Regions from separate parts of the Hydrogenophaga sp. ZJX-1 genome, predicted to be linked through region 2. Evidence: predicted binding sites of a transcription regulator. Region 2 holds the regulator's gene; the other holds the start of a gene.

Region 1 (4,624 bases), on a different contig from region 2:
GGACCAGGGCCACCAGCCACAGGAAACGGCCTGGGGCGAACTACCGGCCTACCGCGACTGGGCCGGGTACAGCGAGCGCCACGGCTTCAACCTGCAGCGCGCCTGGCGCGAGCTGGAACCCGTGTGGATGGAGCAGGGAACAGCGCCAACAAAATAATCAGCACCTCCGGCGCGAAGTGCCTTGAAGCCAGGATGCGGTGGAGCCGGCTCTGCCGGGCCACTCGCATCGCCCCTTGGGGAGGACGCCGCAGGCGGCGCAGGGGGTTACAAAGTCCCCGGAGGCAGCAGATCCTTCTTGCGGTAGATCGTGTTGCGCGAGACGCCCAGCGCCTTGGCCGCGGCCGACACGTTGCCCTTGTGCAGCCGCAGCATCTGCGCCATGGCGTTCAGTGCCACGTCTTCCAGGCGACTGCCCTCGGGCGCCGCTGGCTCGGGCATCGGGGCGGTGTTGGGCTCGTCGGGCAGCGGCTGGGCCGGGCCGATCGATCCCATCAGGCGCGGCGGGATCGGGTTGGGCAGGCCATGCTCCAGCTCTTCCAGGAAATCGTCGGGCAGATGGCTCAGCTCGATCACGCCCTGGCAGCCCACCATGACCACGGCGGTGCGCATCAGGTTGTGCAGCTGGCGGAAATTGCCCGGCCAGTGGTAGCGCTTGAAGATGTTCATGACCTCGGGCGAGATGCCGATCTGCTCGCCGTTCTCGCACAGGGCCTTGAGGATCTTGCGCACGACGAGTTCGAAGTCGGTGCGCTCACGCAGCGCCGGCAGGCGCACCACCAGGCCATTGAGCCGGTAGTACAGGTCCTCGCGGAAGTCGCCGCGCGCGATCATGTCCTTGATGTTCTTGTGTGTGGCGCAGACCACGGCCACGTCCACGTCGACCTCTTTGCCCGCACCCAGCGGGCTGACCCGGCGCTCCTGCAGCACGCGCAGCAGCCGCGCCTGCAGGTGCTTGGGCATGTCACCGATTTCGTCAAGAAACAGCGTACCGCCATGGGCCTGCAGGATCTTGCCGATGGCGCCCTTCTTGCGCGCGCCGGTGAAGGCGCCTTCTTCGTAGCCGAACAGCTCGGACTCGATCAGGGTCTCGGGAATCGACGCGCAGTTGACCGACACGAAGGGCTGGCCGGACCGGTTCGAGTCGCCGTGGATGGCCTGCGCCAGCAGGTCTTTGCCGGTGCCGGTTTCGCCCAGGATCATGACCGGGATGTCCTTGCCCGACACCATGCGCAACTTGTGGATGACCGACGACACCTGGGCGTCACCGGTGTCCAGGTATTGCAGCGACGACAGTTGCATCTTCTTGACCAGGGGTTTGGCCAGCGCCTGCGCTGCCACGCCCTGACCCGTTTCCGCGGTGAAGGCCTGCTGTCCCTGGTGGGCATCTGGCCGGGCAGCCGACCAGGGATGGGCCGTCTTGACCTTGACGCGGCACCACACCGACACGCCGTTGTGCAGCACCAGCTGCTTGGGGTTGGGCATGGCGCCGCTGAACAGCTCGAACAGTGCCGAGATCGGGATGCCGAACAGCGAAGAAAAGGTGTGGGCCTTGAGCGCCGCGAAGGGCAGGCCGATCTGGAACTGCCCGCTGCGGTTGGCCGAGATGAAACGCCCCTCGGGCGAAAACACCGCGATGCCTTCGACCAGGGTGCCCAGGAATTCCGAGCGGGTGTGGAAGTGGATGCGGATCGCCTTCGGGAAGATGTCGGCGAACATGTGGTTCTCGATCATCTGCGCCGACATGCGCACCAGTGCCAGTGTGTGCTGGTGGAAGCTGCGGTGGTCGCCGGTGACGTCGAGCGCGCCGATGACCTGGCCGTAGGGATCGAAGATGGGTGCGGCGGAGCAGGTGAGGAACTTGTTGGCGTTCAGGTAGTGCTGGTTGCCGTGCACCGTGAGCGCTTCTTCTTCGGTCAGCGCGGTGCCGATGGCGTTGGTGCCCTTGGTCTGCTCGGACCAGTCCATACCGGGCGTGAGCGCCACGCGCGAAGCTTTTTCAAGGAAGTCGGTGTCACCCAGCGAGTGCAGCACCATGCCGCGCGCCGAGGTCAGCAGCACCATGCTGTGGGTGTTGACGATCTGGTCGTACAGCGTCTCCATCACGGGGGCGGCGTGCTGGAAGAGAAAGCGGTTTTCGTCCAGCGCGTCGTTCAACACGCCACGCGAGGGGCTGGAGAAGTCGGGTTCGGCCTGCGCCGTGATGCCATAGGCCTGCGAACGCTGGTGGGACTGGCCGATCAGGTCGGGGTTCGGGGAGGCGCCAGCTGGCGCAGCCCCGACGCGTCCTTCGTCGGGGCGCGTGTGGATGCCTGCACTCATGTCGTCTCCAGGGTCGGGCGGAAATCCCCCCCAATAGTCCATGGCCCAGGGCGCATCGCACGGGGTCAGGAGGGGTGTTGTCTCGTCTGTGTCTTGTTGGTCTTGGTGCATGTGATTCTCTTCATATCTGTCCCATGAATCAACACTGGGTATTCCCGGTATGAAACATGTTGTACCGACTGCCTCTTTGTGTGCCAAAGCAATTTGCCCGCCACCGGGTGTGGCCACCTGGGTGCCGCTGGCGGGTGCTTTTGAATGCCAGTCTGTGACAGCGCGCCGGTCCGATGAGGCGCAAATGATTCAAATTGGAACACCTGTGCCCGGCGCGTTCGCGCTGGATGGCCGACTGTCCAAGGATTTCAAGGCACCTGGTGTCGGTGGCCCGCATATTGCTGATTGGGGGTGGAAACCCTTTGACAACAGGAGACATCCCCCATGAAAGCCTCACTCTTCAAGAAACCTTCTCGCACCACGCTGCGTGTCCTGGCCCTGGCGGCCAGTGGTCTGGTGGCCGCCGCCGTCATGGCCCACGGCGACGTGGTACCGCAAAGCGTGGACACCACCACGTTGCCGCAGCTCGGCGCCAAGTGGCTGGACGCCAACCCCTATAACGAAGAGAGTCCGGCCCGCAAGGAAGCCCTGCGCATCGGTACCTCGGCCTACAACCAGAACTGCGCGCGCTGCCACGGACTGGAAGCCATCTCCGGTGGCATTTCGCCCGACCTGCGCAAGCTCGATGGCGACTGCACCGGCCTGGCTGATGAGGCCAAGAAGGCCGCCTGCTTCAAGGAGATGGACGACTACTTCATCTCCACCGTGCGGCGTGGCCGTGTGCGCGATGGCCGTGTCTACATGCCCCCCTTTGAGGGCACACTGACGCAGGAAGCGGTGTGGGCGATCCGCACCTACATCGAGACCCGTCGCGAGCCCTGATCCGCCCCGTCGCCACGCCCACAACCACAAGAGAGACAACACACCATGCCGTCCGTTTCGAAAAGCTTTCAGGAACTCCCGCCCGTGACCCGCGGCCTGACCCGCCGGCAGACGCTGGCCGTGCTGATGCCACTGGTCGCCGGGCACTACTCGGTGTATGCGCAGACCGAGCTGACCGACCTGGCCCGCATCCGTGCCAACGGCATGTTGAAGGTGGCTGTGTACAAGGACAACGCGCCGTTTTCCGATGGCGCGGCGGCCGACATGAAAGGACTGGATGTGGCGCTGGCGGAAGCACTGGCTCGCCAGATGAGCCTGAAGCTCTCGCTGCTGCCCTTTGATGCCGGCGAGAACATGGGCGACGACCTGCGCAACATGGTCTGGAAAGGCCACTACCTGGGCTATGGCCCGGCCGACCTGATGCTGCATGTGCCGGCCGACAAGTACCTCGCACAGAAGAACCCGCAGGTGATGATCATGGCGCCGTACATGCGGGAGTCGGTGGTGCTGGTGCACGACACGCGCAAACTGGCCGATGCCGCGGTGCCCGAAGACCTCAAGGGCGTGCAGCTCGCCGCCGAGCGCGGCGCGGGTGCGGCCAGCGTGCTCATGGGCTACGGCGGTGGCCTGTTGCGCAACCAGGTGTCGATCTTCAACACCGGCACCGAAGCGGTCCAGGCCGCGGTGGACGGCAAAGCGGCGGCGGCCCTCGTGACACGCGCACAGGCCGAGTCGGTGCTGTCGCGCAACCCGGGCAGCGCCACGCATTTCCGCATCACCAAGCTCAACTTCAACAACGGCATCGCCGACACCGGCTGGCCCGTGGGCATGGCGATCAAGTCGGGCCACAAAGAGCTGGGCCTGGCGCTGGAAGCGGCACTCAAGTCACTGCGCGAGAGCGGTGAGTTGCTGAAGATTTTCCAGCAGCACGGGATGACGCTGACCGCGCCTTGACAGGTTCCCCCCTGCGCCGCTGCGCGGCTTCCCCCCAGGGGGACCACGCCCTTGGACCGGCAGAGCCGGATCTTCGGCGTGTGCTGGGCTGATGCACGCGCTCCGGAGAGGCTGTGGGCTCACGGGAGCAAACTGCCGCATCGCAAAGGACCCAACCGGCGCGATGTGCCTCAACCCAGAACGCGGTGGAACCGGCTTTGCCGGGCCACTCGCGTTGCCCCTTGAGGGGCGGAGCGGTTACGCGAAGCGAACAAGCGACGGGGGTGGGGCCAGTACCTCGGCTCTGCCGGTCCAAGGGCGTGGTCCCCCTGGGGGGAAGCCGCGAAGCGGCGCAGGGGGGGCTACCTCCGTCCGATTTTTCGGTACACCGTGGCCCGGCTGATGCCGAGCACGCGGGCGGCTTCCATCACGTTGCCGC
Region 2 (4,624 bases):
CAAGATTTGTGCCCCACTAAAGCCATGCCCACACACCACTTTCCCCCCCGATGGACCCTTCGCTTCCTGGCTTCGATGGCCGGTCTGGTGCTGGCAGGCGCGGCCCAGGCGGAGCTGGCCGACAAAGACAAGCCCATGAACATCGAGGCGGACTCGCTGCGCTACGAAGACACGCGGCAGACCAGCGTCTTCACCGGCAACGTCCTGATCACCAAGGGCACCATCGTCATGCGGGGCAGCAAGATGGACGTGCGCCAGGACCCGCAGGGCAACCAGTTCGGCGTGGTGACCGGCACGGCGGCAGCGCCTGGCTTCTTCCGCCAGAAGCGCGAGGGCCTGGACGAGTGGATCGAAGGCGAGGGCGAGCGCATCGAATACGACGGCAAGGCCCAGACCGTGGTGTTCACCGGCAGCGCCGTGCTGCGCCGCTACCGCGGCACCCTGCTCAACGACGAAAGCGTGGGCAACCAGATCACCTACAACAGCCTGACCGAGGTGTTCACCGTCAAGGGTGGCCCCGCCAACCGCACCGCCGCCAACCCCTCGGGTCGGGTGCGGGCGATGCTGACACCCATTCCGGAGGCAGATGCGGCACCCGCTCCCGCCACCGATCCAGCCCAACTGCGCCCCAGCACCAATCTCAACGAGAAGAAGCAGTGACGACCATGCCCATGGCCAGTACGCCACCGGCGATGGCGGTGCGCAGCAGTCTGGAAGTTCAGGGTCTGATGAAGGCCTATGGCAGCCGCAAGGTGGTCAAGGATGTCTCCCTCAAGGTCGACAAAGGTGAAGTGGTCGGCTTGCTGGGCCCCAACGGCGCGGGCAAGACCACCTCGTTCTACATGATCGTGGGCCTGCTGCGCGCTGATGGTGGGCAGATCCTGCTCGACGGCCAGCGCATCGAAGCCTTGCCGATCCACCGCCGTGCCCGCATGGGCCTGGGTTACCTGCCCCAGGAAGCCTCGATCTTCCGCAAGCTCACGGTGGCGCAAAACGTGCGCGCCGTGCTGGAGTTGCAGCACGATGTGGATGGCCATGCCCTGAGCGAACCTGAAATCGCCAGCCGGCTCGACGAACTGCTCAAGGATCTGAGGGTGGACCATCTGCGCGATTCGCCCGCACCCTCCCTGTCCGGTGGCGAGCGGCGCCGGGTGGAGATTGCCCGTGCCCTGGCCACGCGCCCGCGTTTCATCCTGTTGGACGAGCCCTTTGCCGGTATCGACCCGATTGCCGTGCTGGAGATCCAGCACATCATCGGGTTCCTGAAGTCCCGCGGCATCGGCGTGCTGATCACCGATCACAACGTGCGCGAAACCCTGGGCATCTGCGACCACGCCTACATCATCAGCGACGGTCACGTCCTGGCCAGCGGCACGACGGCCGAGATCATCGAAAACGCCGAAGTACGCCGTGTGTACCTGGGTGAGAACTTCCGCATGTGAACATGACCTCCACGATCGTCATTTCATGTACTTCGCTGCCCCCCGAGGGGGCTGATTCGCCTTGGGGCGGCCCGGCGGCGAATCTCCGTTTCGCACTGCTGTACTTCCAGGCATGAAACAAGGCCTGTCCCTGCGTGTTTCGCAGCATCTGGCGCTGACGCCCCAGTTGCAGCAGTCCATCCGGCTGCTGCAACTCTCCACGCTGGAAATGGCGCAGGAGGTCGAGCAGATGCTCGACGAAAACCCGTTTCTGGAGCGCACCGAAGACATCGCCGAGCGCGAAGCCTTCGGTCTGGAGCAGGTCGATGCGCCGGTGAGCGCGGGCGAACAGATCGCCGAGGCCGCGTTGCCGGTGGCCGACGCCGTGGCCGCGCCGACCGAATACGACGGCCCGCTGCCCGACCGCGTCAGCAGCACGTCCGACACGCCCGCTGACAGCGGCTCTGGCGACGAGATTGAAAGCCGGCTCGACGGTGCCACCCCGGTGGAAGAAAGCTGGGAAGGCGATGGCACGGTCGAGATGGCGCCCGACGACAGCGAATGGGGCGGTGACGCACCCGCGCGCAACAGCGGTTCGGGCGGCGACGACGACGAAACCGCCAGCGCAGCCGACCTGGCCCGCAGCCCCGTCAGTCTGCAGGACCACCTGCACGAGCAGGCCCGTTGTCTGCGGCTGAGCGACGAAGACCAGGCGGCGCTGTATTTCCTGATCGAGTCGCTCAACGACGACGCCTACCTGGAAGACGACCTGGCCGAGCTCGCCCTGGGCTTCTGGCGGCTCATGCACGGCCGCGAGGCGGCCGCTCCCGGGATCGAGGAGCTGGAGGTCGCTGAAGCCCAGCTGCGCATGGCCTTGGGCCTGCTGCAGCACATGGAGCCCACCGGTGTGGGCGCGCGCAACCTCGGCGAATGCCTGCGGCTGCAGATCGAGGAGCTGCGCAACTCCCCCGAAGCTCGCGCGGCGCTGGCCATCTGCAACCAGTCCATGGAACTGGTGGCCAAACGCGACATCAAGCGCCTGTGTGCCCTGTGCGGCATCGACGATGAAACCGCCCGTGCTGCGCTGGCCATCATCGCCCGGCTGGAACCCAAACCCGGGCGCCGCTTCATCGATGTCGAGCGCAACGTGGTCGTGCCCGACGTCATCGTCACGCGCGCCGGCCGGGGTTTCAAGGTCATCCTGAATCCCGACGTGATGCCGCGCCTGCGTGTGCACGACGTCTACGCCAACGCCATGCGGCAAAACCGCGGTGGTCGCGACAACGGCGGTGAAGCCGGCCACGCCGCCATGCAGCAGCGCCTGCAGGAAGCGCGCTGGTTCATCAAGAACATCCAGCAGCGCTTCGACACCATCCTGCGCGTGTCGAGCGCCATCGTCGAGCGCCAGCGCAACTTCTTCATGCACGGTGAACTCGCCATGCGCCCGCTGGTACTGCGCGAGATCGCCGACGAGCTGGGCCTGCACGAGTCCACCATCAGCCGCGTGACGACCGCCAAGTACATGGCCACGCCGTTTGGTACCTACGAGCTCAAGTACTTTTTCGGATCCTCGCTCGGTACCGAAACTGGGGGCAACGCGTCGAGCACCGCGGTACGCGCCCTGCTCAAGCAGTTCATCGCCTCGGAAGAGCCGAAGAAACCGCTGTCCGACAATCAGCTTTCCGACCTGCTCAAGGAGCAGGGCATCGAATGCGCGCGCCGCACCGTGGCCAAGTACCGCGAGGCGCTGCGCATCGCGCCGGCCAACCTGCGCAAAGCGCTGTGAACACTCCCTGCGCCGCTTCGCGTCTCCCCCCTCAAGGGGGACCGCACCCGCGGCCTGGCAAAGCCAGTTCCGTGGCACGTGCCGGAAGCTGGGCCGCGTAGTCGCCACCTGCGGACGCACCCGCGCTCAACATCTTCAGTACCTGCCGTGAACCAGCTCAAACTCTTTCTCCCCTGCGCCGCTGGCGTGGAGGACATGCTCGCCGACGAGGTGCAGCGCATCACCAACGAACCGCTGGCCTTCAAGGCACGCGGCGGCGTGGGCATCAAGGCCTCGTGGCGCGACGCCATGCGTCTGAACCTGCACAGCCGACTCTCTCAACGGGTATTGGTGCAGCTGTGGCACGGTGGTTACCGCAGCGAGCAGGACCTGTACAACGCGGCCGGCGAGATCGCCTGGGAAATCTGGTTCACGCCGCAGCAGACCATCAAGGTCGAGATCACCGCGCAGCACAGCCCGCTGACCAGCCTCAACTTCGCCGCACTGAAGATCAAGGACGCCATCTGTGACCGCTTCCGCGACAAACGCGGCGAGCGCCCCAGCGTGGACACCACCTGGCCCGACGTGCGCATCTACGCCCACCTGACCACCGACGAACTCACGCTCTACATCGACACCTCGGGCGAACCGCTGTTCAAACGCGGCTGGCGCGAAGACAAGGGCGACGCGCCGCTGAAGGAAACCCTGGCCGCGGCCATGATCGCCGCCACCGGCTGGAACGGCGGCGCGGCCGAATCGCTGGACGACATCACTCCGCTGTACGACCCCTGCTGCGGCAGCGGCACGGTGGTGATCGAGGCGGCGCAGATCGCGCTCAACATACCGCCTGGCATGCTGCGCCGCTTTGCGTTTGAAAAGATGCTGCCCTACCAGCAGCACGTGTGGACAGCGATCCAGGACGAAGCCGAGCGCGACATGCGCGACTGGCCCGAAGGCCACGCGCCCATCGTGTTCGGCAGCGACGTCTCGTTCCGCATGGTCGATTTTGCGCAACGCAACGCCGAGCGCGCGGGCGTGGCCCACGCCATCGAACTGCGTGGCGGTGATGCGCTGCAACGTTTGCCGCCCACCCAGAAGCCCGGTGTGATGCTGCTCAACCCGCCCTACGGCGAGCGCATCGCCGCGGCCGGCGTGGCCGGTGAGAATGCCAGTGCCCGCGCCCAGCGCATGGAGCCGCGCGCACCGCGCACCTTCACCGCCGGCAAGGCCGCTCCACCCGCGCCCGGCCTGGGCCGCGAGAGCGCGCAGATGAGTGACGGCGGCGACGGCAGCGAATTCTTCCTGCAGCTCGCCGCCCACTGGAAAAGCCACTACGCCGGCTGGAGCGCCTGGCTGCTCACGCCCGACCTCAAGCTGCCCGGCAAGATGCGCTTCAAGGAGTCGCGCCGCGTGCCGCTGTGGAACGGTCCGATCGAAT

The links. The regulator sigma-54, encoded in region 2, starts transcription at its own class of promoters, with help from an activator protein. The targets are predictions, from matches to a motif close to TGGCANGNAANCTGCTTT.
Region 1: the regulator sigma-54 is predicted to act here: its motif matches at 2,698-2,715, upstream of pedF (cytochrome c-550 PedF).

What each region holds. Positions count from the first base shown of each region.
Region 1 covers NZ_JBMBRA010000001.1:315,552-320,175, forward strand. The annotation lists gene ACN5W5_RS01585 (MBL fold metallo-hydrolase) at 1-157, shown strand, start outside; gene ACN5W5_RS01590 (sigma-54-dependent Fis family transcriptional regulator) at 265-2,319, opposite strand; gene pedF (cytochrome c-550 PedF) at 2,755-3,252, shown strand; gene ACN5W5_RS01600 (substrate-binding periplasmic protein) at 3,337-4,206, shown strand; gene ACN5W5_RS01605 (helix-turn-helix domain-containing protein) at 4,548-4,624, opposite strand, start outside.
Region 2 covers NZ_JBMBRA010000009.1:174,107-178,730, forward strand. The annotation lists gene lptA (lipopolysaccharide transport periplasmic protein LptA) at 25-660, shown strand; gene lptB (LPS export ABC transporter ATP-binding protein) at 666-1,442, shown strand; gene rpoN (RNA polymerase factor sigma-54) at 1,555-3,207, shown strand; gene ACN5W5_RS22005 (THUMP domain-containing class I SAM-dependent RNA methyltransferase) at 3,355-4,624, shown strand, end outside.